2 linked regions of the Azoarcus sp. CIB genome follow. The main gene of each other region encodes a partner of the protein of the gene in region 2 in a complex. Links are inferred from orthologs where the notes say so. Each region holds a gene or a part of one and is shown on either strand. Other genes may lie near its edges.

The links.
Region 1: the proteins of secA (region 2) and secY are in contact, whole or in part, in a crystal structure (PDB 3DIN), measured with the Thermotoga maritima proteins. The link is inferred for Azoarcus sp. CIB from one-to-one orthologs. Residues at the interface, in WP_004082002.1 of Thermotoga maritima: Glu261, Ala262, Arg263, Lys300, Ala301, Arg302, Thr303, Ile304, Ile305, Leu323, Tyr324, Asp325, Pro326, Val329, Ser330, Tyr333, Ile336, Lys340, Phe345, Val349, Glu363, Phe364, Tyr374, Ser375, Gly376, Gly377, Glu393, Ile395, Thr482, Ser483; in WP_004081795.1 of Thermotoga maritima: Glu108, Gly109, Glu110, Glu111, Ala236, Glu237, Arg238, Arg239, Ile240, Thr241, Ile242, Gln243, Tyr244, Ala245, Arg246, Arg247, Val248, Thr249, Gly250, Arg251, Arg252, Val253, Tyr254, Gly256, Ala257, Ser258, Thr259, Tyr260, Leu261, Pro262.

Annotation. Positions count from the first base shown.
Region 1 is NZ_CP011072.1:4,479,039-4,487,296, forward strand. Bases 66-3,023 are described here. They hold secY (preprotein translocase subunit SecY), read right to left. Parts: upstream 2,229-3,023; coding sequence 903-2,228; downstream 66-902. Other genes in these bases: rpsK (30S ribosomal protein S11), read right to left, coding at 66-117; rpsM (30S ribosomal protein S13), read right to left, coding at 130-492; rpmJ (50S ribosomal protein L36), read right to left, coding at 546-659; infA (translation initiation factor IF-1), read right to left, coding at 681-899; rplO (50S ribosomal protein L15), read right to left, coding at 2,243-2,680. In the rest of the region: more of rpsK, read right to left, coding at 1-65; more of rpsE, read right to left, coding at 3,024-3,392; rplR (50S ribosomal protein L18), read right to left, coding at 3,405-3,758; rplF (50S ribosomal protein L6), read right to left, coding at 3,771-4,304; rpsH (30S ribosomal protein S8), read right to left, coding at 4,314-4,709; rpsN (30S ribosomal protein S14), read right to left, coding at 4,722-5,027; rplE (50S ribosomal protein L5), read right to left, coding at 5,035-5,574; rplX (50S ribosomal protein L24), read right to left, coding at 5,584-5,901; rplN (50S ribosomal protein L14), read right to left, coding at 5,914-6,282; rpsQ (30S ribosomal protein S17), read right to left, coding at 6,431-6,700; rpmC (50S ribosomal protein L29), read right to left, coding at 6,697-6,891; rplP (50S ribosomal protein L16), read right to left, coding at 6,894-7,307; rpsC (30S ribosomal protein S3), read right to left, coding at 7,307-8,098; rplV (50S ribosomal protein L22), read right to left, coding at 8,108-8,258. UniProt on the Escherichia coli protein: The central subunit of the protein translocation channel SecYEG. Consists of two halves formed by TMs 1-5 and 6-10.
Region 2 is NZ_CP011072.1:4,218,274-4,229,446, forward strand. The notes cover bases 4,819-8,136. They hold secA (preprotein translocase subunit SecA), read right to left. Parts: upstream 7,743-8,136; coding sequence 5,019-7,742; downstream 4,819-5,018. Other genes in these bases: AzCIB_RS18875 (HDOD domain-containing protein), read right to left, coding at 4,819-4,929; AzCIB_RS18885 (DciA family protein), read left to right, coding at 7,911-8,136. Outside these bases: apaG (Co2+/Mg2+ efflux facilitator ApaG/CorD), read left to right, coding at 3-386; AzCIB_RS18865 (PAS domain-containing sensor histidine kinase), read right to left, coding at 394-1,959; bifunctional glutamate N-acetyltransferase/amino-acid acetyltransferase ArgJ, read right to left, coding at 2,059-3,297; more of AzCIB_RS18875, read right to left, coding at 3,382-4,818; more of AzCIB_RS18885, read left to right, coding at 8,137-8,345; AzCIB_RS18890 (hypothetical protein), read right to left, coding at 8,454-8,642; lpxC (UDP-3-O-acyl-N-acetylglucosamine deacetylase), read right to left, coding at 8,653-9,570; cell division protein FtsZ, read right to left, coding at 9,777-10,916; cell division protein FtsA, read right to left, coding at 11,062-11,173. UniProt on the Escherichia coli protein: Required for protein export, interacts with the SecYEG preprotein conducting channel.

The sequences.
Region 1 (8,258 bases), 260 kb from region 2 along the record:
GCCCTGACGATCGGTAATCGTAATGATCGTGTTATTGAAGCTCGCATGAACGTGCGCGATACCCTCGGCAACGTTCTTTTTGACCTTCTTGCGAACTTTCGCAGCAGTTTTAGCCATTATCAGTCCTTATCACTTCTTTCCGGCGATCGCCTTGCGCGGTCCCTTGCGGGTGCGGGCGTTAGTCCGGGTCCTCTGACCGCGCAGCGGAAGGCCGCGACGGTGACGGACACCACGATAGCAGCCCAAATCCATCAGGCGCTTGATATTCATCGTCACTTCACGGCGAAGATCGCCCTCGACGATAAACTTGCCGACCTCGTCACGCAGGCGCTCCATATCCGACTCGGTGAGATCCTTCACCTTGACGGAACGCGCGACGTTGGCGGAATCACAGATATTCTGAGCACGCGAACGGCCAATTCCATAGATGGCGGTCAGCGCAATCTCGGCATGCTTGTGATTGGGAATGTTTACCCCAGCAATACGGGCCATTCGATTACCCCAAAAAGCTAAACATTAAATGTTAATCCCTGAGCGCCCGAAGATCAACCCTGACGCTGTTTATGCCGCGGATCCGCGCAGATGACGCGGACAACACCCTTGCGGCGAACGATCTTGCAATTGCGGCAGAGCCGCTTAACCGATGCCTGAACTCTCATTTCCTTGCTCCTGTTTCTTGATTACTTGGTCCGGAAGACGATCCGGGCCTTGGTCAGGTCATAGGGCGTCAACTGCACGGTGACCTTGTCACCAGGAAGAATGCGGATGTAGTGCATACGCATCTTCCCGGATATATACCCGAGGACCATGTGTCCGTTTTCGAGCCGGACGCGAAACGTTGCGTTAGGGAGGTTCTCGGCAACCTCCCCCTGCATCTCGATAACGTCTTCCTTCGCCATAACTTACCGGATCGGAAGGCCCGCCCCCTTGAAGTTCGCCTTCTTCAGCAGACTCTCGTACTGATGAGACATAACGTAAGCCTGAACCTGCGCCATGAAGTCCATCGTCACCACCACGATGATCAGTAGCGACGTCCCGCCGAAGTAGAACGGAACATTCCACTTCAGGATCAGAAACTCGGGCAGCAGGCATACCAGCGTGATATACACCGCCCCCACCAACGTCAGTCGCGTCAAGATCTTGTCGATGTAGCGCGCCGTCTGGTCGCCCGGCCGAATACCTGGCACGAACGCCCCGCTCTTCTTCAGGTTATCCGCGGTCTCCCGTGCATTGAACACGAGCGCGGTGTAGAAGAAACAGAAGAACACGATCGCCACTGCGTAGAGCATCACGTAGACCGGCTGCCCGGGCGCGAGCTTCGCCGAAAGATCCCGCAGCCAGATCATGCTCTCCGACGAACCGAACCACTGACCCAGCGTCGCGGGAAAAAGGATGATGCTCGACGCGAAAATCGGTGGAATTACGCCGGCCATGTTCAGCTTCAGCGGCAGATGCGAACTCTGGCCGCCGTAGATCTTGTTACCGACCTGGCGCTTTGCGTAGTTCACCAAGATCTTGCGCTGGCCGCGCTCGACGAACACCACGAACGCCGTGACGAGCGCCACCAGCACGCAGATCAGCAGCGCCGTGAAGGGATGCATCGCACCCGTGCGCACGAGCTCGAACAGACCGGCGATCGAGCTCGGCAGCCCCGCCGCAATGCCGGCGAAGATGATGAGAGAGATACCGTTGCCCAACCCGCGTTCGGTGATCTGCTCACCGAGCCACATCAGGAACATCGTGCCCGTCACGAGCGTCGCCACCGTCACGAAACGGAAGGTGAGCCCCGGATCCAGCACCAGCCCGGCCTGCCCTTCGAGCGCAATTGCGATGCCGAGGGACTGAGCCAACGCCAGAATCAGCGTGCCGGCACGCGTGTACTGCGTGATCTTGCGCCGACCGGCCTCACCCTCCTTCTTCAGGGCTTCTAGCGACGGTACCGCCACAGTCATCAACTGCATGATGATCGATGCCGAGATGTACGGCATGATCCCGAGCGCAAAGATAGTGAAGCGCGACAGCGCACCACCCGAGAACAGGTTGAAGACGCCGAGAATTCCCCCCGACTGCGACTGGAACAACTCCGCCAGCCGACTGGGATCGATTCCGGGCACAGGGATGTGCGCACCGATCCGATAGACGATCAGAGCACCGACCAGGAACAACAGTCGGCGCTTCAGATCGCCAAAACGACCGGGCGTTCCCAAGGTGGCAGCGGGATTGGCCACAGCTGGATTCCCGCTTACTCGGTGACGACCGAACCGCCGGCCGCCTGAATGGCCGCGAGCGCGCCCTTCGTAGCACCGACGCCGCGCAACGTGACCTTACGGCCGATGCTGCCGGACAGAACCACCTTCGCCGAAAGCGCATCAGCAGCTATCACGCCGGCCTGCTTCAGCACGAGTAGATCGACCTCATCAACCGGCAGCTTATCCAGTTCCGAGAGACGAACTTCGGCGTTGCGCGATCCGGTCAGCGAGACGAAGCCACGCTTCGGCAGACGGCGCTGAAGCGGCATCTGACCGCCTTCGAAACCGACCTTGTGGAATCCGCCGGCACGTGACTTTTGCCCCTTGTGACCGCGGCCGCAGGTTTTACCCAGGCCACTGCCGATGCCGCGTCCGACGCGCCTGGCGGCTGACTTCGAACCGGCTGCGGGTTTAATCGTATTCAGACGCATCTCAACCCTCACACTTCAGCAGGTAGGACACCTTATTCACCATGCCGCGAACTTCAGGCGTGTCCTGAAGTTCGACGGTATGGTTCAGGCGACGCAAGCCGAGCCCGCGCACCGTAGCACGGTGCGACTGCTTGGTACCGATCACGCTCTTGACCAGCGTAACCTTGATCGTTTTCTCGGCCATGGCTTACCCCAGAATTTCTTCGACGCTCTTGCCACGCTTCGCGGCGATCTCCGCCGGCGTGTTGACCGCCAGGAGACCGTTCAGCGTTGCACGCACGACGTTGTACGGATTCGACGAACCGAGGCACTTGCAGGTCACGTCGGTCACACCCATGACTTCGAAAACCGCGCGCATCGGGCCGCCGGCAATGATTCCGGTACCGCTGGGTGCCGGCTGCATCAGGACCGACGCAGCGCCATGCTTGCCGACCACCGAATGCTGCAGCGTACCGCTCTTCAGCGAGACCTTGACCATCTTGCGGCGCGCCTCGTCCATAGCCTTCTGCACGGCGACGGGCACTTCGCGGGACTTGCCTTTACCCATGCCGATGCCGCCATCGCCATCGCCAACCACCGTCAGCGCCGCAAAACCGAGGATACGACCGCCCTTCACGACCTTGGTCACGCGGTTGATGGCGACCATCTTCTCGCGCAGGCCGTCGTCACGCTCCTCGGAAGCCTGCGGACGCTTGCTTTGTTGCTTAGCCATACGATTCCTCGCTTAGAACTTGAGACCGCCTTCGCGGGCGGCCTCGGCCAGCGCCTGGACGCGACCGTGATACTGGAAGCCGGCGCGATCGAACGCGACGGACTCGATACCCGCGGCCTTCGCACGCTCGGCGATCAGCTTGCCGACGATCACGGCAGCAGCCTTATTGCCGCCGTGCGACAGTTGCGAACGCACGTCCGCCTCGACCGTTGAGGCAGCCGCGAGCACACGCGCACCGGAACCATCGATGATCTGGGCGTAGATATGGGAATTGGAACGGAACACAGTCAGACGAACCGCCTTCAGTTCCGCGATTTTGGCTCGGGTTTTACGAGCACGACGCAGACGAACCACTTTCTTGTTCATATCGAACCGCCCTTACTTCTTCTTGGTTTCCTTGAGCACGACCACCTCGTCCGCGTAGCGGACGCCCTTGCCCTTGTAAGGCTCAGGAGCGCGGTATGCACGCACTTCGGCAGCGACCTGCCCGACTTGCTGCTTGTCGATGCCCTTGATGACGATTTCCGTCTGCGTCGGGGTTTCCACCTTCACACCGGCCGGCATCTGGTGCACGACAGGATGCGAAAAACCGAGCGTCAGATTCAGCTTGTCGCCCTGCGCCTGCGCACGATAACCGACGCCCACGAGGTTCAGCTTGCGCTCGAAACCCTTCGTCACGCCGGTGACCATGTTATTCACCAGCGCGCGCACGGTACCCGACATCGCACGGCCATTCGCAGCACCGGCAACGGCGGCGAACACGAGCGCATCGCCTTCGCGCTGCACCGAGACAGCGTTGCCGATGTACTGCTTGGCGGTACCCAGCGGCCCCTTGACGGAAACCTCGCCAGCCGCGACGTTCACATCGACGCCCTGGGGGATTGCCACCGGATTCTTAGCTACACGAGACATGAGACCCCCTTAAGCGACGTAACAGATGACTTCGCCGCCCACGCGCCCGGCACGTGCCGCACGGTCGGTCATGACGCCACGCGGCGTCGACACGATCGCAACACCAAGACCGTTCATGACACGCGGCAGATCGTCACTGCCCTTGTAGACACGCAGACCGGGACGGCTGACACGCTCGATGCGCTCGATGACAGGACGACCGGCGTAGTACTTCAACTCCACGTCGAGCTGGGCCTTGCCCTCGGCATCACGCACTGCATAGCCGTCGATGTAACCTTCATCCTGCAGGACCTTGGCAATCGCAACCTTCAGCTTCGAGCTGGGCATTGACACGCTCTGCTTTTGAGCCTGCTGACCATTGCGGATGCGGGTCAGCATATCGGCGATCGGATCGGACATACTCATTCGATAATCTCCTTACCAGCTCGCCTTGGTCATACCCGGAACTTCGCCGCGGAACGCGAGATCGCGCAGCTTGTTGCGGCACAGCCCGAATTTGCGGAACACGCCGCGCGGACGACCCGTCAGGGCGCAGCGATTGCGCTCGCGAACGGGGCTTGCGTTGCGGGGAAGCTGCTGCAGCTTCAGACGAGCAGCCATGCGCTCTTCTTCAGGCAACTTGAAATCGTTGATCTGAGCGATCAGCGCGGCACGCTTCGCGGCGAATTTCGCCACCAGCTTGCGACGCTTCTCTTCTCGATTGATCAGAGCCAGTTTTGCCATAACACCCTCAATTCTTGAACGGGAACTTGAACGCCGCGAGCAGAGCGCGAGCTTCCTGATCGGTCTTGGCCGTCGTCGTGATGCTGATATTCATACCCCGCAGAGCATCGATCTTGTCGTACTCGATCTCGGGAAAAATGATCTGCTCTTTGACGCCCAGGTTGTAGTTGCCGCGACCGTCGAAGCCCTTGCCGGCGATACCGCGAAAATCGCGAATGCGCGGCATGGCGATCGTCACCAGACGATCGAGGAATTCGAACATCTTCTCGCCACGCAAGGTCACCATGCAGCCGATCGGATAACCGTCACGAATCTTGAAACCCGCGATCGACTTGCGCGCCTTGGTCACCACCGGCTTCTGACCCGCGATCTTCTGCATGTCGCCAACAGCATGATCGAGAATCTTCTTGTCACCAACCGCCTCGCCGACACCCATGTTCAGCGTGATCTTCGTAACACGAGGCACTTCCATCACGGACTTGTACCCGAACTGCTTCAGCAGATCGAGAGCAATCGTTTCCTTGTAGTACTGCTGCAAGCGCGCCATCACCACTCCTTACGCGTTCACCAGTTCGCCATTCGACTTGAAGAAGCGCACCTTGCGACCATCCTCAAGCACACGAATACCCACGCGATCACCCTTCTGAGTGGCGGAGTTGAACAGCGCAACGTTCGAAACGTGCAGCGGCATCTCCTTCTCAACGATGCCACCCACTTCCCCCTTGAGCGGATTCGGACGCACATGCTTCTTCGCACGATTCACACCCTCAACCACCAGATGATCCTCGTCGACACGACGCAGCACGACACCGCGACGACCACGGTCCTTGCCCGTCAGGACAACAACCTCATCACCCTTGCGGATCTTGTTCATCTCGATAACTCCTTAGAGCACTTCAGGCGCCAGCGAGACGATCTTCATGAACCGCTCGGTACGCAGCTCGCGCGTCACCGGCCCGAAGATACGCGTGCCGATCGGCTCGAGCTTATTATTCAGCAGGACGGCCGCATTGCCATCGAACCTTACCAACGAACCGTCCGGACGACGCACGCCCTTCGCGGTACGCACCACCACGGCACTGTAGATATCGCCCTTCTTGACGCGACCCCTCGGTGCTGCATCCTTCACGGTCACCTTGATGATGTCGCCGATGCCAGCATAGCGACGCTTCGAACCACCAAGGACCTTGATGCACATCACCGAACGCGCGCCAGTATTGTCGGCGACATCCAGAATGGACTGCATTTGAATCATGAATTTATCTCCAACTTGCCCCGCTACAGCGGTCAGTCTTGGAACCCGTACGGGTAGGGAGCCCCGAAGAGCGAAAAGCAAAGAAAGAAAATTATAACAGCTTGGCAGTCACCTGCCAAGCTGTCCACAGCAGTAGCCCGTACTCTGCTTAGATTACGCTTACCTTCTCGAGTACCTTCGCGACGCGCCAGGACTTGGTCTTGGAAATCGGACGGCACTCCTCGATCTCAACCAAATCGCCGGCGGCAGCGATGCCGCCCTCGACGTGCGCATGATACTTCGCCGAACGCGTAATCACTTTTCCGTACAGTTCGTGCTTGACGCGACGCTCAACCAACACGGTAACCGTGTTCTGCATCTTGTCGCTGACTACACGGCCGACGAGGGCGCGACGCACCTTTTCGATTTGTTCGCTCATTTCTGCCCTGCCTTTTCACGCAGAACGGTACGCACACGCGCGATGTCGTGGCGAACCTTTCCGAGTTGGCTTGTGTTGCCGAGCTGCTGCGTCGCAAGCTGCATACGCAGCGAGAACTGCGCCTTCAGCAACTCGAGCAATTCCTGATTCAATTCACCGGCGCTTTTCGCGCGGAGTTCACTCGCTTTCATGATTACCCCAGTTGACGGTGAACAAACACGGTCTCGAGCGGCAGCTTCGCGGCTGCGAGGCGGAACGCTTCACGCGCCAGCGCCTCATCGACACCATCCATCTCGTACAGGACCTTGCCCGGCTGAATCTCGGCAACCCAGTACTCGGGGTTACCCTTGCCGTTACCCATACGGACTTCTGCAGGCTTCTTCGAGATCGGCTTGTCCGGGAAGATCCGGATCCAGATCCGGCCGCCGCGCTTGATATGCCGAGTCATCGCACGACGGGCAGACTCAATCTGGCGGGCCGTCAGGCGACCGCGCCCAATTGCCTTGAGGCCGAATTCGCCGAAGCTAACTTTCGCACCGCGCGTTGCCACTCCGGTGTTACGGCCCTTCTGCTCCTTTCGATATTTCCTTCTCGTCGGCTGAAGCATCATTCACCCCTGCTTTCTTGCGGCTGCTTGGCCTGCCCTTCAGCACCGCCACGGCGTGCGGGACGGCGACCGGGGCGACCTTCACCCTCGGCACCGCGCGGCGCGCCGCGTCGGCCCCGACGAGCCTCGTTCTCGTTTTCGACGACTGCCGGACGCTCATTACGACCGAGCATCTCGCCCTTATAGACCCAAACCTTGATGCCGATGATGCCGTAAGTCGTGCTTGCTTCCGCGACCCCGTAGTCAATGTCGGCACGCAGGGTATGCAGCGGCACGCGACCTTCGCGGTACCACTCCGTGCGCGCGATCTCGGCGCCGTTGAGGCGACCGGCGCTCATGATCTTGATGCCTTGTGCACCAAGACGCATCGCGTTCTGCATCGCGCGCTTCATGGCGCGGCGGAACATGATGCGCTTCTCGAGCTGCTGGGCGATCGAATCGGCGATCAGCTTGGCATCGACTTCCGGCTTGCGCACTTCCTCGATATTGACGTGCACCGGCACACCCATGATCTTCTGGAGCTCGCGCTTCAGCAGCTCGATGTCTTCGCCCTTCTTGCCGATCACTACACCGGGGCGCGCACTGAATAGCGTTATGCGCGCGTTCTTGGCCGGACGCTCGATGATGATGCGACCGACCGATGCGTGCGCAAGCTTCTTCTTCAAGAAGTCGCGAACCTTGATGTCCTCGTGCAGCATCTTGGAGTAGTCGCGGCTCGAAGCGAACCAGCGGGAGCTCCAGTCGCGCGTAACCGCCAGACGGAATCCGGTCGGATGAATTTTCTGACCCATATTTTCCCCTTACTCCCCGACGGTCACGTAGACATGGCAGGTCGGCTTCAGGATGCGGTTGCCGCGCCCTTTAGCGCGCGCCGTGAACCGCTTCAGCGACGTGCCTTCCTCGACGTAGATCGTCTTCACCTTGAGGGTGTCGATGTCTGCGCCATCGTTG
Region 2 (11,173 bases):
CAATGAGCGAATCGGAAAAATACCGGATCAAGGTTACCGCGGTGGCGGAATACGTACCGGGCCAGTCCGCGCCGGAAGAAGACCGCTACGTGTTCGCGTACCACATCACGATCAGCAACGTCGGCACCGTCGGCGCACAGCTCCTCAGCCGCCACTGGATCATCACCGACGGTGCCGGCAAAGTGCAGGAAGTGCGTGGCCAAGGCGTGATCGGTGAACAGCCGGCGCTCGCGCCCGGAGAACAGTTCAGTTATTCGAGCGGCTCGGTGCTCGAAACGCCAGTCGGCACGATGCAGGGCAGCTACCAGATGGTCGCCGCGGACGGACACCGCTTCGACGCCGAGATCCCGGCCTTCGTGCTCGCGATGCCGCGCGTGCTGCACTGAGCCGGCACTACGCGACGCCGCCCTCCTGGAGCAGCCGCACCGGCAGCACGACCTGCACCGCGGTGCCCTTGCCGGGCTCCGACTCGACGCGGACGTGACCGTCGTACAGGTGGGTCATCGTGTGCACGACCGCCAATCCCATGCCGGTACCCTGCCCGACATCCTTGGTCGTGAAGAAGGGCTCGAACAGTTTCTCGCGGTGCTCGGGCGCGATCCCCACACCGACGTCCGTGACGGTGATCGCCACATAGTCGCCGCGGAACTCGTGACCACAGGAGTCGCAGCGCTGCATGCTGTCGAAGGACACGCGGCGAGCCGTCAGGCGAATGGTACCGATGCCGGCGATCGCATCGCGCGCATTGATCAGCAGATTCATCATGATCTGATGGACATGCGCCGGATCGACGGACAGCCGCGGCAGATCGGGATCGATGTCGGCAACCACCGCGAGGGTGTCGGGCAGGGTCGCGCGCAGCAGACCGACGGCCTCGCGACCGATCAGTGCGAGCTCGGCGCTGCCCGGCTGCACCGCGCCGCCGCGGCGGAAACTCAGCAGCTGCTGGATCAGTTCCCGCGCACGCTGGCCGGCCGAGCGGATCTCCTCGATGTACTTCAGCACGCGCGGCTGCCCGCCGTCCTGTTTGAGCTGCGTGGCCGCGAGCTGAGAGTAGCCGAGGATGGCGGCGAGGACGTTGTTGAAATCGTGCGCGATGCCTCCCGCCAGGGTGGCGACGAGCTCCATGCGCTCGAGCCGTGCAACGCGCTCGAACAGTTCATGGCGCCGGCGCTCGTCCTCGCGCAGCTGCGTGATGTCTTCCTTCAGCGCGACGAAATGACGGACCTCGCCGCTCTCGTCCCGTACCGGCGACACGGATACCGCCTCGCGGATCAGCCTGCCGTCGCGACCGCGATTAGACATCTCGCCGCGCCAGGTCTCTCCGGCAAGGATTGTCCGCCACAGGCTTGCGTACTCCTCGTGCGTCGTTTCGCCGGACTTGAAGATGCTCGGCCGCGCCCCGATCAGCTCGTCCTCGGAATAGCCGTACGCCTTGCAGCAGGCGGGATTCACGTATTCGATACGCCCGTCCCCATCCGTGATGATGACCGAACAGCCGGACTGAGCGATCGCTTCGGCAAGCGTCCGGTTGCGCGCCTCGCTCGCCCGCAGGGCGTCTTCCGCTCGCTTGATCGGCGTGATGTCGGCGAAGCTGGTGATCACCGACGCGATCCGGCCCGCGGCACCGGCAATCGGCTGGCTGTTGACCTGGATCCACACCGGATCCTGCCCCGGATGGGCGATACCCATCACCACGCCGCGCTGCGGCAGGCCGGTACGCAGCGTGACCATCGCCGGGTGCTGATCGGGCGGACAGGGAGAACCGTCCTCATGGAGAAAGCCGACCGGCAGGCTTTCAGCCGTGTGACCTTCGAGTTCGGCCGCGGAAAGGCCGTAGATCTGCTGTGCCGTGCGGTTGCAGGCCGTGATGCGGCCTGCACCGTCGCGCACGACGACCCCTTCGAGCATGATGTCGAACAGGGGCGAGAGGTCGTCCTGACTCCGCGATTCGCGCATTGACTGCTGCTTGTCTGCCATCTTGATCCAGGTCGATCTGCTTCCCGGATTATACGTACAGCATAGCAATGCAGCCAGTGCGCGATTTGCGCCGGAACATCAACTGCGATAGTCGGCGTTGATCTTCACGTAATCGTACGAAAAATCGCAGGTCCACACCGTGGCGCGCTCGAGGCCGCGACCGAGATCGACACGCACGGTGATCTCGGATTCTTTCATCACGCGCGCACCGGCGTCCTCGCGATACGTTGCCGCACGGCCACCGTTCTCGGCGACGAGCACCTCTTCGTGCGCGCCCCCCAGCCACACCCGCAGCCCGCTCACGTCGAGATCGTCGATACCCGCGTAGCCGATCGCCGCGAGGATGCGCCCGAGGTTGGGGTCCGAGGCGAAGAAGGCGGTCTTGACCAGCGGCGAATGGCCGATCGCATAGGCCACCTTGCGGCACTCCGCTCGGTCCCTGCCGCCCTCGACCGCGATCGTCATGAACTTGGTCGCACCTTCGCCGTCGCGCACGATCGCCTGGGCGAGCCTGATCGAAACGTCGATGAGCGCTTCGCGCAGCGCGCGGAAGTCCTCGCCCAGCGGATCGTTGATCTCGGTGTTGCCGGCCTTGCCGGTCGCGATGATGATGAAGGAGTCGTTGGTCGAGGTGTCGCCGTCGACGGTGATGCTGTTGAACGACAGGTCGGCCGCTTCGCGGGCGAGCGTGTCCAGCAGGGACTGCGAGATTGCCGCATCGCAGGCGAGGAAGCCGAGCATCGTCGCCATGTTGGGCTTGATCATGCCCGCGCCCTTGCTGATGCCGGTCAGCGTGACCGTGCGTCCCGCGATCGTCACCTGGCGCGACACGGCCTTGGCCACGGTATCAGTCGTCATGATCGCGTGCGCCGCATCGAACCAGCCATCGGCACGCAGATTGGCCTGCGCAGCGGGAAGTCCGGCCACCAGGCGATCGACGGGCAGAGGCTCGAGAATCACGCCGGTCGAAAACGGCAGAACCTGCTCGGCCGCGATGCCCAGCAGGCTGGCCACGACCGCACAGGTAGCGTTGGCGTTCGCCAGCCCTTCCTCGCCCGTCCCGGCGTTGGCGACGCCGGTATTGATCACGAGCGCGCGGACGTTGCCGCCGGGAAGGTGATCTTTGCACACCTGCACCGGGGCAGCACAGAAACGGTTGAGCGTGAACACCCCCGCCACGCGGCTGCCGGGCGCCACTTCGATGAGGGTCAGGTCGCGACGGTTCTGCTTGCGGATCGCGGCTTCGGCAACCCCGAGGCGAACGCCTGCAACCGGACACAGCTCCGAGGCAACCGGGGTCGAGAGGTTAACGGGCATGACGGGTCTCCATCGGACAAAGGGCGGCAGGTGCCGCCACGGTTTCATTGGATGCCGGCAAGGACATCGCTGCAAAGCCACGCATCAGCCGTTCTGGCGCGAGGACGAGGCTGCCGCGACGGCGAGCGAGACTTGCTGGGCGAACAGCTGGAAGGCTTCGAATCGTTCGTCATCGACAGCCGCCGCGGCATGGGACCGGTCACCGTAGAAAAGACCGATCGGGCGCCCCTGGGCGAGGATGGGTGCAATGCAGGCGTAGCCGGCATCGGTCACCTGCTGCAGGCGATCGAGCCGGATCCCCGGCGGCGTCTGGCCGGGACCGAAACGCATCGCCCGCGGGTTGCGGAAGAATTCGTTGAACAGATCCCCGGCCGTGCCGTCGAGGGAAAAAATGAACGCCTGCCGCAAGGCCTCGGCGCCGCCACCGAGCGAAGTCTTGCCGATGAGCTGCAGCCGGTTCTGCGACAACAGCGCGAACAGCACGCGGTCGAAGCCGACGCCGCGATAGATACCTTCGAGCACGAGTTGCAGGATTTCGTTGAGGTTCGCACCCGCCGCGATGCGGCCAGAAATCTCGCGCAGGATCCTCAACTGGAGATGCGGATCGGGCTCCATCGCGAGGGTTTCCGCCGCATCGGTCTCATCGGGCTCCGGCGCCCCCGCGGCAGGAGTCGGCCGCGGAATCAACTCCCCGGCTTCGGCGGCACCGAAATATCTGGCAATGCGCGCTGCCTCGACGCTGTTGGCTGCAAGCTCCTCGCGCATCGCCTCGGACGAAAGTCCGGCAAAGGTCGCCAAGCCGCGAACAACCTTTTCCAGGCCCGGGCTGTCCCAGCCGTTTTCAACCTCGACCGCGAAGCGGTGGGCGAAGTGGATGGCCTGCTCCGGCACCCCGCCGCGACTGGTGCCATCGAGCACGGACTGAAGCAGCGGCCCGAGCTTCCACTCGCGCGCCAGCCCCTGCGAGAGCTGGCGCAGGCGAAAGCCGAGCACGCTCATCTGCGCCTCGTCGTCGGACTGGCCTGCGGCAAGGGCCTCGTCCAGCCGCTGCGCGAGCTTGCCGCCGAAGCACCAGAACGCCATCTCGCCCACGCGGGACAGCAGCGCGGCAATGAAGACCTCTTCGCTGCGTCCGTCGCGTCGCAGCGCGGCCAGTGCGCGCGCCTGCACCGCCGCATGGAACACACGCGCCATCTCGTTCACGACACGCTGCCGGACACCGCCGGCCAGCAGGGCATCGATCACGCGGATCGCCACCGCGATCTCCGCGACGGCGTTGAAGCCGAGCACCACGATGGCGCGGCTGATCGTGCTCACGACCTGGCGCGATGGGTTATACAGGACGCTGTTGGCGAGCTTGAGCACCTTCGCGGTCATTGCCGCGTCCTGCAGGATGGCCTGGGCGAGCTTGCCGGTCGGGGATTTTTCGTCCTCCGTGACGGAATGGATCAGCGCCACCGTCGCGCCGAGCGCAGGCATCTCCTGGTCGCGAATGAAGGCAACCCACTCACCGAGGCCGCGCGGCTCGCGCTCCGCTTGCCCGGCGGCATCCACCGGAACGCCGAGTTGCAGTTCCGGAAACAGTGCGGGCGCGCCGGGGCGCCTGCCCTTGGGATCGGCCGGGCCCGTCATGTACGGAAAGGCTGCGCGTGAAGCCAAAAACGGCTCGCGCTGGGCCGTTCAGGGACGCGGCGGGGAAGCGTCGTGCCGCCCATCGTGCCTCAGCTCAGCTTGCCGTGGCAGTGCTTGTACTTCTTCCCCGAACCGCAGGGGCAGGGGTCGTTGCGCCCGACCTTGGGGGCCTGCGCAACGGCAACGCCGCCTTCCTGCTCCTGCGACGCGGAGCCGAGCGCCTCGTCGTAGTCCGCGTGGTGATACTGCACGTTGTCCAGCTCGGGCGGACGCTCGGCCTCCTCCAGCTGCGACTCTGTGCGGACCTGGACGGTCATCAGCAGCTTGGACACTTCACTGCGCACGGACTCGAGCAGCGCTTCGAAAAGCTCGAAGGCCTCGCGCTTGTATTCCTGCTTCGGGTTCTTCTGGGCGTAGCCGCGCAGGTGGATGCCCTGCCGCAGATGGTCCAGCGCTGCCAGGTGCTCGCGCCAGTGCGTGTCGAGGCTCTGCAGCATCACGTCGCGCTCGAACTTGTGCCACGCCCCCGCGTCGACCTGAGCGATCTTCGCTGCATAGGCCTCGTCGGCGGCGGCAAGGATGCGCTTGAGAATGGTCTCGTCGTCCACATTCGACTCGACCTTCAGCCACTCGCTGACCGGAAGGCGGAGCTGGAATTCCGCCGCGAGGGCCTGCTCCAGTGCGGGGATGTCCCACTGCTCCTCGACGCTGTCGACCGGCACGTAGAGGCGGAAGGCGTCGTGCAGCACTCCCTGGCGCATCGCATGGATCGTGTCGGAGATCTCCTCGCTTTCGAGCAGTTCGTTGCGCTGCTGGTAGATCACCTTGCGCTGGTCGTTAGCGACGTCGTCATACTCGAGCAGCTGCTTGCGGATGTCGAAGTTGCGCTGCTCGACCTTGCGTTGCGCGGACTCAAGCGAGCGGGTGACCATCGCGTGCTCGATCGCCTCGCCCTCGGGCATTTTCAGGCGCACCATGATCGCGTTCAGGCGCTCGCCGGCGAAGATCTTCATCAGCGGATCTTCGAGCGAGAGGTAAAAGCGCGAGCTGCCCGGATCGCCCTGGCGGCCGGCACGGCCGCGCAGCTGGTTGTCGATGCGGCGCGACTCGTGGCGTTCGGTGCCGACGATGTGCAGGCCGCCCGCCGCGAGCACCTGCTCGTGGACTTTCAGCCACTCCTCGCGCATTCCGGCGATGCGTGCGTCCTTCTGCTCCTGGGTCAGCGCTTCGTCGTCGCGGATCGCCGCGATCTCGCGCTCGATGCTGCCGCCGAGCACGATGTCGGTGCCGCGACCGGCCATGTTCGTCGCGATCGTGATGACGCCCGGGCGCCCCGCCTGCGCGACGATCTCGGCTTCGTGTTCGTGCTGCTTGGCGTTGAGCAACTGATGGGGCAGCTTCTCGCGCTGCAGCAGCGCGGACAGGAATTCGTTGATCTCGATCGAAGTCGTGCCGACCAGCACCGGCTGGCCGCGACCGACGCATTCGCGGATGTCGCTGATCACCGCATCCCACTTCTCCTTCGCGGTGCGGAAAACCTTGTCGTTGTCGTCGCGGCGCTGCATCGGCCGGTTGGTCGGGACCACAACCGTTTCGAGACCGTAGATCTGATGGAACTCGTAGGCCTCGGTGTCGGCCGTGCCGGTCATGCCGGCAAGTTTGCCGTACATGCGGAAGTAGTTCTGGAAGGTGATCGATGCGAGCGTCTGGTTCTCGGCCTGGATGCGCACGCCTTCCTTGGCCTCGACGGCCTGGTGCAAGCCCTCGGACCAGCGGCGGCCGGCCATCAGGCGGCCGGTGAATTCATCGACGATCACCACCTCGTTGTTCTGCACGACGTAGTGCTGGTCCTTGAAGTACAGCGCGTACGCGCGCAGGGCCGCGTAAAGATGGTGCACCAGCAGGATGTTGCCCGGGTCGTACAGGCTCGTTCCCTCGGCCAGCAGGCCCATGCGGGTGAGGATCTGCTCGGCGTTCTCGTGCCCCTGCTCGGTGAGGAGCACTTGGCGCGCCTTGAGGTCCAGCGTGTAGTCGCCGGGCTTGGTGACCTCCTCGCCCTCGCCTTCCTGCTGCGTGAGCGCCGGGGCGACCTGATTGAGCTTGAGGTACAGCTCGGTGTGGTCCTCGGCCTGGCCGGAGATGATCAGCGGCGTACGCGCCTCGTCGATCAGGATCGAATCGACCTCGTCGACGATCGCGAAGTTGAGGCTGCGCTGCACGCGCTCGCTGGTGGAATACACCATGTTGTCGCGCAGGTAGTCGAAGCCGAACTCGTTGTTCGTGCCATAGGTGATGTCGGCGGCGTAGGCAGCCTGCTTTTCCTCGTGCCCCATGCGCGACAGGTTGCAGCCCGTCGTCAGCCCGAGAAAGCCGTAGATGCGCCCCATCCAGTCGGCGTCGCGGCTCGCGAGGTAGTCGTTGACGGTGACGACATGCACCCCCTTGCCGGCGAGCGCGTTGAGGTAGGCCGGCAGCGTCGCGACGAGGGTCTTGCCTTCGCCGGTGCGCATTTCGGAGATCTTGCCGTTGTGCTGCACCATGCCACCGATCAGCTGCACGTCGAAATGGCGCATGCCGTGGACACGCTTGGCCGCTTCGCGCACGACCGCAAAGGCTTCCGGCAGCAGGCTGTCGAGGTCTTCGCCATTGGCGACGCGCTGCCTGAATTCGTCCGTTTTGGCCCGCAGGGCCTCGTCCGTCAGGGCCGAAATCGTCGGCTCCAGGGCATTGATGGTGCGTACCGTCTGGGAATACTGGCGGATGAGGCGGTCGTTGCGACTACCGAAAATTTTCTTGAGCAGGCCGGAAATCATGTGGGTATCTGGTGGGACCGATTCGGCAAAGCGGGAAGTTTAGCATGCCGACCGCAAGGCCCCGCAGCGGATGCGGCGGCGGGAACGGGGCGCGGCCAGGAAGGTCTGCGCTTGCGGTAGCGGACTCCCCGACCTACCATCTGGGAGCAATCCGACTTCGGCCCCCTCATGACCCAGCTCATCCAGCGCTTCCTGGGCACCGGCGACGCTCTCGCACGCCTGAAGGACCACGCAGCGCGCCTGATGCGCCTGCAGAACCTGCTCCAGCAGCACCTTCCGCCCGCGCTCGCGTCGGCCTGTTCGGTCGCCAACCTGAAGGGCGACACGCTGGTGCTGCTCGCCAACGGCGGCGCCGCCGCCGCACGCCTGAAGCAGATTGCACCGTCGCTGGCCCAGGAGCTTGCCGCCGCGGGCCTGCAGATCAAGGCCGTGCAGGTGAAGGTGAAGGTGCTCGAGACGCGCGAGGAACGACGCCCTCCGCCGCAGCGCACGATCTCGGAAGGCGGCAGCCGCAGTATCGAGGATTTCTCTGCCACGCTGCCGGCGGATTCGCCGCTGCGCGAATCGCTGGAACGCCTGGTCCGGCGCAGTCGTCGCGACTGATTATCGGTCGGACGATCGAAGAGTCCCCCGTTCGCGTCGGGCGTACCGAAAGTCAGCGAGAGCTCTTCGACGGACTCGGCCGAAGCCGTATCTCGCAGTCGACAAAGGCTACATGAACGGCACGAACACGCGCTCGAGCGCGAACAGCGCGAGGAACACGAACAGGACGACGATCCCGGAGCGAAAGCAGTTCCACGCCCACAGGCGGTACTTCGGATTGCCGGTGAGCATCCACGCGACGAGCGATGCGCCGATGCCGATCACCGCAAGGATGGCGAACAGGCGGACCACCAGCATCGCCGGGCGCTCAGGCGAGGGAGAGTTCGAACTGGTGGCTGACCGCCGCCGGGGTCGCGGCGTCCTGCTCGAACGTCACGATCTCCCAGGCGCTACTGTCTTCCAGCAGCACGCGCAGCACCTGGTTGTTCAGCGCATGGCCGGCCTTGTGCGCGGAATAGCGGGCGAGAAGCGGATGGCCGCACAGGTAGAGGTCGCCGATCGCATCCAGGACCTTGTGCTTGACGAACTCGTCCACGTAGCGCAGGCCTTCCGTATTGAGCACGCGGTATTCGTCCATCACGATCGCGTTGTCCAGGCTGCCGCCCAGCGCCAAACCGTTGGAGCGCATGAACTCGACGTCCTGCATGAAGCCGAAGGTGCGCGCACGGGCGACGTCGCGAACGTAGGAGTGTTCGGCGAAATCGATGCTCACCTGCGTCGAGGTCTTGTCGATCGCCGGGTGGTTGAACACGATGGAGAAATCCAGCCTGAAGCCGTCATAAGGTTCGAGGCGCACCCATTTGTCGTCCTCGCGGTACTCGACGGCCTTCTTCACGCGCAGGAAGCGCTTGGGTGCCTGCTGTTCCTCGATACCCGCCGATTGCAGCAGGAACACGAAGGGACCCGCACTGCCATCGAGAATGGGAATTTCCGGTGCATCGACGTCAACGTGCACATTGTCGATGCCGAGACCGGCAAGGGCCGACATCAGGTGCTCGACGGTGCCGACCTTGGCGCCGTCGCGCTCGAGGCCCGAGCACATGCGCGTGTCGCACACGGAATAGGGGTCGGCCGGGAAGTCCACGACCGGATCGAGATCGACGCGGTGAAAGACGATGCCCGTATCGGGCGCAGCCGGACGCAGCACCAGCTGGACCTTGCGTCCGCCGTGCAGACCGACGCCGGTGGCCTTGATGAGCGATTTGAGGGTGCGCTGCCTGATCATTGTTAAATTCCCGTTACACGACAGCAGTTTAGCACGCACACGCGGCATCACACGGCAAGTTTCGCTGCAACGCAGCATGCAACACAGCGTTGCTGCGAACCGCCATCAAGCCCCTGCAGCGCCGGCCGGAACGGAAACGGGCGCATGCTGCGGACCGGAGGCGACGGTCCACAGCATGCGCCCGTAATGGGCGGAGCCGACGGTGCTCAGTCGGCCTGCTTGCGCAGGAAGGCCGGGATGTCGTACGTGCCCATGCCGTTGGCGCTCATCGCCTCGACCGTCGTGCGACGGTTGGTGCGAATGACCGCCGGAACGTCCAGGTTGGTCAGGTCGATGCCGCCGACCGAAGGGCCGTACGTTCCGGTGCCCTGCACTACTTGCATCACCGGCTGGCGCGCAGCGCGCGGCACGCCGAGGCCGGTCGCGACGACGGTGACGCGGACGCAGTCTTCCATCGATTCGTCGAACACCGTACCGTACTTGACGAAGGCTTCGGGCGCGGCGAAGGCCTGGACGGTCTTCACGGCGTCACGCACTTCGGACATCTTCAGCGAGCGGCTGGCCGTGATGTTGATCAGCACGCAGCGTGCGCCGGACAGTTCGGTACCCTCGAGCAGCGGGCTCACGGCGGCCTGCTCGGCGGCGATGCGTGCGCGGTCCATGCCGGAGGCTTCGGCCGAACCCATCATCGCGCGGCCCATCTCGCCCATTGCGGTGCGCACGTCCTGGAAGTCGACGTTCACCAGGCCCGGCACATTGATGATCTCGGCGATGCCGCCAACGGCGCTGCGCAGCACGTTGTCGGCGGAGCGGAAGCAGTCCTCGAAGCCGGCGTCGTCGCCGTACACTTCGAGCAGCTTGTCGTTGAGGACGATGATCAGCGAGTCGACGTAGCGGGTCAGCTCCTCGACGCCGCTTTCCGCGACGCGCAGGCGGTTCTCGAAGTCGAAGGGCTTGGTCACGACCGCGACGGTCAGGATGCCCATCTCCTTGGCGATCTCGGCCACGACCGGCGCCGCGCCGGTGCCGGTGCCGCCGCCCATGCCGCCGGTGATGAAGCACATGTGGGCGCCGTCGAGCGCCGCAGCGATCGCTTCGCGCGAATCCTGCGCCGCGGCACGGCCGGCTTCGGGCTTCGAGCCGGCGCCCAGGCCCGAGTTGCCCAGCTGGATCTTGTTCGGGGCGAGGCAGCGATGGAGCGCCTGCGCATCGGTGTTGGCGACGATGAATTCGACGCCCTGCACCCCTTCCCGGATCATGTGATCGACGGCATTGCCGCCGGCGCCGCCGACACCGATCACCTTGATGATCGTGCCGGTCTGCTCCTTCTCAACGATTTCAAACATTTGCCTCGCCTCCTGAAAAACAACCCCGATACGCACCGAGCCGCCGCCGAGTCTACATCTAGTAATAAATCAAAAGTTTACAACTAAATAAGGGGACCTGATCAACAACTCATTCAATTTGGCTGAAAAATTCCACGCCGTTCCGTCAAAAATTCTTCTCGAACCACGCCTTCATGCGGCCGAACACCTGCTTCACGCTCCGGGTGTCGCGCGCGAGCATGCCGCGGCGGCGCTGGGCATGGCCTTCCATGACCAGG